Regions from separate parts of the Bacillus sp. LR--39 genome, predicted to be linked through region 2. Evidence: a T-box and tRNA genes for the amino acid it is inferred to sense, from the RefSeq annotation. Region 2 holds a T-box; the other holds one or more tRNA genes.
What was found. The T-box of region 2 lies ahead of alaS (alanine--tRNA ligase). A T-box ahead of a tRNA ligase gene usually reads a tRNA of that ligase, here a tRNA-Ala.
Positions count from the first base shown of each region.

Region 1 (3,421 bases), on a different contig from region 2:
ACAATTTAAGTAAAATACATATGATGGAGGAACAATAGTGGAAACATTGCAAACATGGGGCGGCAGATTTAAACAGTTTTTCTTAGACAATAAATTTGTCTTGTTTTTGCTTGTATTGCTGCTCATCGGTCTCAATATCCTTGTCTTTATGAAGACATCATTTATTTTCACACCCATTATCGTCCTGCTCAAAACGATTGCGCTCCCCGTCATTTTGACAGGAATCGTTTATTATCTGCTTAATCCGATCGTAGATATATTGGAAAAAATAAGAGTGAAAAGAGTCTATTCCATCCTGCTCCTTTACCTCATTATTATAGGGCTGATTACGATTACGGTCGTTTCAATTATTCCGTTTTTAAAGGAACAGATCATGAGCCTGATCGACAATCTGCCGAAATATGTGGATATTGTTGAAGATCAGACGAAAAGCCTGATCGGAAGCGATTTTGTAAATCAGGCGCAAAAGACGATGAATATCAACATTTCCGATCTTGCTAATAAAGTATCGGCGCAGGCGGCGACAATTGCAAACAGCACATTTACCGGGGTCGGGAATTTTATCGGCGCGCTGACGGAAGTGATTATTTCAATTGTGACCGTGCCGTTTATTCTGTTCTATTTGCTGAAAGACGGCAAAAAACTGCCAATCTATATCTTAAAGTTTGTGCCCACCCGTCTGAAAGAACAAACGTATACGATGCTTAGTGAAATGAACCACAGATTAAGCTCCTATATTAGAGGACAGGTCATCGTCAGCTTCTGCATCGGGTTTTTATTATTTATCGGCTATCTGATTATCGGACTTGATTATGCGTCACTGCTTGCGGTCATTGCCGCTTGTACGAGCGTCGTTCCGTATTTAGGGCCGACCATTGCTATCACGCCGGCGATTATTATCGCGTTGGTCACTTCGCCCCTTATGCTGCTGAAGCTTGCGATTGTCTGGACCGTTGTCCAGCTCGTGGAAGGAAAATTAATTTCTCCGCAGATCATGGGGAAAAATCTTCACATTCACCCGATTACCATCATCTTTGTTCTTTTAACTGCCGGAAAGCTGTTCGGGGTTGTCGGCATTATTTTAGCCATCCCGGGGTATGCGGTCATCAAAGTGGTCACGACCCATCTGTTTGATTGGTTCAAAATGCGTTCGCATTTATATGAAGAAGAAAAAAATGATGCTGTATCGAAGTCATAAAATCGGAACGGACATGATATTTATTATAAGACAGGCTTTCCTTCAGAGGAGAGCTTCTCTTTTGTAAATGATGAATGAAGGGAAGAATGGGATGACACTATGGGAGATGTTCACAGCAGCCGTTTTAGGAATCGTGGAAGGGCTGACGGAGTACGCGCCGGTTTCTTCCACGGGACATATGATCATAGCGGATGACATCTGGCTGAAATCCGGAAGCCTGATGAATCCGGAAGCCGCAAATTCCTTCAAAGTGGTGATTCAGCTCGGTTCGATTCTGGCGGTGGCCATTGTGTTTAAGGATCGGATATTACATTTACTCGGCCTCAAAAAAAACGTCACGCGCGATCAGCAGAAGGGATACAGGCTGACCATCGCGCAAATCGCCGTCGGTCTTGTTCCGGCAGCGGTGCTCGGCTTTTTATTTGAGGATTTCATTGACCGCTATTTATTCTCCGTCAGAACGGTCGCTTACGGATTAATTGCCGGAGCCGTGCTTATGCTTATAGCGGACTGGATCAATAAAAGGAAAGAAACGATCGATACGGTGGACAGAATCACCTACAAACAGGCTTTCTGTGTCGGATTATTCCAGTGTCTCGCCTTATGGCCGGGATTTTCCCGCTCAGGCTCAACGATTGCCGGAGGTGTCATTGTAGGCTTGAATCACCGGGCAGCCGCAGACTTCACATTTATTATGGCTATTCCGATTATGGCGGGCGCAAGCCTTCTGAAGCTGGTGAAATACTGGAGCAGTCTTTCTTATGACATGATTCCGTTTTTTCTTGTCGGCTTTATCTGCGCCTTTGTCGTCGCCCTCTTAGTCGTCAAGTTTTTTCTTCGGCTCATTAACCGGATTAAGCTTGTCCCGTTCGCCATTTACCGTGTCATCCTCGGCATCATTTTAATCATGCTCGTGCGATAAACGAAGAGGCCCCCGGAGGGTCTTCTTTTTATGTTCGAAAAACGTCTCAGGAAAATATGAGCAAACTGAATTTTCTGCTTGAAATTCATAGAAGAGTCGTCTATAATAAAACATGACGTTACAGCACGGGGCCATAGCTCAGCTGGGAGAGCGCTACGCTGGCAGCGTAGAGGTCAGGGGTTCGAGCCCCCTTGGCTCCATACCTTTAAACCCTTATTCTATAAATAAGGGTTTTTTTGTTTTTTCATCTTCTGCGGCAGCCTCTGTGTTCTGCTTCATTTCTAACAATTGAAAATAAAGGAAAGAGAGAAAATGAAAAAGAAAATCTATCTTATATTATCTCTGTCAGCTGCACTGGCGCTTTTTTTGACAGCGCTTTCGCCTCTTTCTCCTGTCATCTTCACGTCTGCTTCAGAAAAAGGAGCCATCAGGCATGACATTTATAAAAAAGGATATCCGTATCAAAGCTACTTTGCGATTCTTCAAAAAGAAGAAGGCGGTGGAGAGGCCGGGAACCTTTATTATGTAAATTGGTTCAATTGGAAAGATGAAACCGGACAGACGCCGCACGTATGTTATTCAAAAAAATCGTCCGAAGGCGAGTACAAAGTAAGCTGCGGAACCGGACCGTAATGATCAAGAGCCCCTCTCCAATGAGGGGCTCTTTCTGTCGAGCTGAATGCCGCTCAGGCTCTCCGTTTAATATCCCCAATATAACGGCGTATCATAATGCCGATACGGATCATTCGGATAAGGCGTATTTGGCTGATAAGGCTTATTCATATCATGAATACCCGTGTTTTCAGACTGTCCGCAGTATTTATCGGGGCCTATCACAGTTGATTGCCGGATCGGTGAAACGGCTTTTTCCCACTCATGCTCATTCAGACAGTACGTATGCGCCATGATCTCCGGCGGCGTCAGACGGAGAATATCCGAGCCGTATATCACTTCAGGCGAAGGGGCGTCAAATATGGCCAAAAGATGGGTTTTGTCTGAAGTGGCGACTTCATAATGCCACCACCCCTGCGGAATATTCGCCACTTGCCCTGGAGAGATCGGATAATTCCGTATTTTCTGGGTGAACGGATTCAGCATCGACACCACCGCGGAACCCGAAATACAGTACACCAATTCAGCGGCGTTTTGATGGGTATGCGGTTCAATCACATTTGTTTTACTCAGAAAGATATCTAATAATGAAATATTTTCAAGCGTGTTTAACTGTTTAATCCCCAATACATTGATAAAGTTCCGAGCATCTTTCGTAAAAAAACGGCTCTCATTCACATCATAAGTGA
Region 1 covers NZ_JBSIOT010000002.1:996,506-999,926, forward strand. Annotated here, with positions in the region: gene ACWHAR_RS14785 (AI-2E family transporter) at 38-1,198, shown strand; gene ACWHAR_RS14790 (undecaprenyl-diphosphate phosphatase) at 1,290-2,120, shown strand; tRNA gene ACWHAR_RS14795 (tRNA-Ala) at 2,248-2,320, shown strand; gene ACWHAR_RS14800 (hypothetical protein) at 2,433-2,753, shown strand; gene ACWHAR_RS14805 (cupin domain-containing protein) at 2,820-3,421, opposite strand, start outside.
Region 1: it encodes a tRNA-Ala, which carries the amino acid that the T-box ahead of alaS (alanine--tRNA ligase) is inferred to sense. The anticodon was not compared.

Region 2 (3,421 bases):
TCTCTTCACGGGGGCTTTCGTAAAATTCAGCCGGTGCAGCTTCTTCTAAGATGGCTCCGCCGTCGATAAACACGATGCGGTCCGCCACTTCTTTTGCGAATCCCATTTCATGTGTGACGACTGCCATGGTCATGCCTTCCTTTGCGAGTGTTTTCATGACATCCAGCACTTCCCCGATCATTTCCGGATCAAGCGCGGATGTGGGTTCATCAAACAGCATAATTTCGGGCTTCATCGCAAGCCCCCTGGCGATGGCGACACGCTGCTGCTGGCCGCCCGAAAGCTGTGAAGGATAAGCGTCCGCTTTTTCCGGTATACCGACTTTTTTCAAATAGTATAAGGCCGTTTCTTTTGCTTCTTCTATTGATTGCTTTAGCACTTTGATCGGTGCGAGCATGATGTTTTGCAGAACGGTTTTGTGCGGGTACAGATGAAAATGCTGAAACACCATGCCGATATTGCGGCGGACCTGATTTATATCCGTTTTCTTGTCATGGATGGAGACGCCGTTTACCGTTAAGGCGCCTCCATCAACTGTTTCCAGCTGATTAATGCAGCGGAGAAGCGTGCTTTTTCCCGATCCTGAAGGTCCGATGATAACGACGACTTCCCCTTTTTTAATGTGCAGATTAATGTTTTTCAGCACGTGGAAATGTCCGTAGTGCTTATTTACATCCTGAAATGAAATCATGGCCATCCTCCTTAAAAAAACATGAGTCATATTGACTGGACAGTTTTTGAAATCCTTTAACACATTACGATGGTTATACAGATTTTTATGAATATTATTTAGATTATTTCGTAATTTCTGATAATTATTTCCGTCAAGAGGTCTGCGTCATAAGGCGGAGTTTATGAAACGGGAATAATTCCGGCTTTCTGTCAAAAGATAAAGCAAGAGGTGAAACGTCATGCTTCAAAAACCGCTGCAGCTCTTAATGTGGACGGCTGTATGTCTGCTCGTTTTGTTAACAGTGTATGTCTTTTGCATGCTCGATATGTTATGGTCTCCCATTTGGCTTGTTATAAAATCTCTCTTTATTCCTATATTCATCGCAGTATTTATTGCTTATCTTTTACTTCCGATTACTGAATGGCTTCATAGAAAAGGGATGCCTAGAACTTTAAGCCTGCTTCTGATTTATTGCCTGTTTTTCGGCGGAATCGGCTGGGGGGTTTATAAAGGGGTTCCTGTTTTAATTGAACAGCTGCAGGATCTGTCTGAGAGCATTCCCGGTCTTGCCAAAAACTACAACAGTATACTGAAGCATCTGCACAATCACACGGATCATTGGCCTGACGGCATGCACCATCGGATGGACAAAATGATTCAGCAGACAGAAACGTTTCTTGCCGGCACGATTGAAAGCACGATCAGAAGCATCCGTTTCGTGCTTGATTATATCCTGATCGCGGCGACGATTCCTTTTCTCGTGTTCTATATGGTGAAGGATATAGACGTCATGAAAAAGACAGTCTGGTATTTGACGCCGAAGTCCTGGAGGAAAAGGGGGAGTGAATTTCTGCGGGATGTGGACGATTCTCTCGGTGATTACATCCGCGGTCAGCTTCTCGTTTGTTTTTTGCTCGGGTTAATAGCCGGCGTTTCATTTTGGCTGTTCGGGCTTCCTTATCCGCTGATCTTAGGTCTTGCCATCGGGATTACGAATGTCATCCCGTATTTCGGTCCGTTTATCGGCGCTGTACCGGCGCTGCTCCTTTCGCTGGCGATTTCTGCTAAAGCTGTGATCATCGTAATCGTCACCATTTTTATTCTGCAATTTATAGAAGGAAACATTTTGAGCCCGCTTATTGTCGGGCGCAGTCTCAGAATGCACCCCGTCGTGATCATGCTGGCGCTCCTTGCCGGAGGAGAGCTCGCGGGCATTCCCGGCATGATTCTCGCTGTTCCGGCGGCAGCCGTTTTAAAAGTGACGGCCATACACTTTTTGCGGATCAGGACGGAACATTGACATTCGGGTTCTGCTTGTCTATAATTTCGAGTAGAATACATACGAATCTCGAGTGACGGATATGAGTACGCCGAAGCCCTGTTTAAGAGAGAAGCTCCGATACGCTGAAAGGAGCTTCAGCAGAAGATCGGCGGAAGCTAATCCTGAGTGCAGTTAAAGGCTGCCGCAGTCCTGCGTTACGGGATGAAAGGTGACAGGCCTTTTTCGGCCTGTAATCAGGGTGGTACCGCGAGACAGCTCTCGTCCCTGTGTGAACGCATGGTTTGCATAGGGAGAGAGCTTTTTTGCTGTCGCAAAAGAGAATTTCGGGTAGTGATAAGGAGGAATATAGATGAAACACTTAACTTCTGCTGAAGTGCGTCAAATGTTTTTAGATTTCTTTAAAGAAAAAGGCCATGCCGTTGAACCGAGCGCCTCATTGGTTCCGCATGAAGATCCGTCTTTATTATGGATCAACAGCGGCGTTGCGACGCTGAAAAAATACTTTGACGGCCGCGTTGTGCCGGAGAATCCGAGAATTGTAAACGCGCAAAAATCAATCCGAACAAATGATATTGAAAATGTGGGGAAAACGGCGCGCCACCACACGTTCTTTGAGATGCTCGGAAACTTTTCCATCGGTGATTATTTTAAAGAAGAAGCCATCACGTGGGCATGGGAGTTTTTAACGAGCGAAAAGTGGATCGGCTTTGATCCGGAGCTGCTGTCTGTAACGGTTCACCCTGAGGATGAAGAAGCTTATACGCTATGGGCGGAAAAAATCGGCGTTCCGGAAGAAAGAATCATTCGTCTGGAAGGGAACTTCTGGGATATCGGCGAAGGCCCGAGCGGACCGAATACGGAAATTTTCTATGACCGCGGCGAGAAATACGGCAATGACCCGTCAGATTCTGAATTGTATCCGGGCGGCGAAAATGATCGTTATCTTGAAGTATGGAATCTGGTATTCTCAGAGTTCAACCACAACCCGGACGGCACATACACACCGCTTCCGAAGAAAAACATTGATACGGGCATGGGGCTTGAACGGATGGTCTCCGTGATTCAGGATGTCCCGACAAACTTTGACACTGATTTGTTTATGCCGATTATTGAAGCAACAGAGCGCATTTCCGGAGATGCTTACGGAAAGGATGCAGTGAAGGATACGGCCTTTAAAGTGATCGCCGATCATATCAGAACGGTCGCATTTGCGGTAAGCGACGGAGCTCTGCCGTCAAATGAAGGGCGCGGGTATGTACTGAGACGCCTCTTGCGCCGGGCAGTGCGATACGCGAAAACCATCGGGATCAGCCGTCCGTTTATGTACGAGCTGGTACCGACTGTTGCAGGAATTATGGACGCTTTCTATCCGGAGGTGAAAGAAAAGCAAGAGTTTATAGCCAAAGTCATCAAAACGGAGGAAGAGCGCTTCCACGAAACATTAAACGAAGGTCTGGCCATTTTAT
Region 2 covers NZ_JBSIOT010000001.1:330,376-333,796, forward strand. Annotated here, with positions in the region: gene ACWHAR_RS01790 (amino acid ABC transporter ATP-binding protein) at 1-691, opposite strand, end outside; gene ACWHAR_RS01795 (AI-2E family transporter) at 912-1,973, shown strand; T-box leader at 2,017-2,224, shown strand; gene alaS (alanine--tRNA ligase) at 2,305-3,421, shown strand, end outside.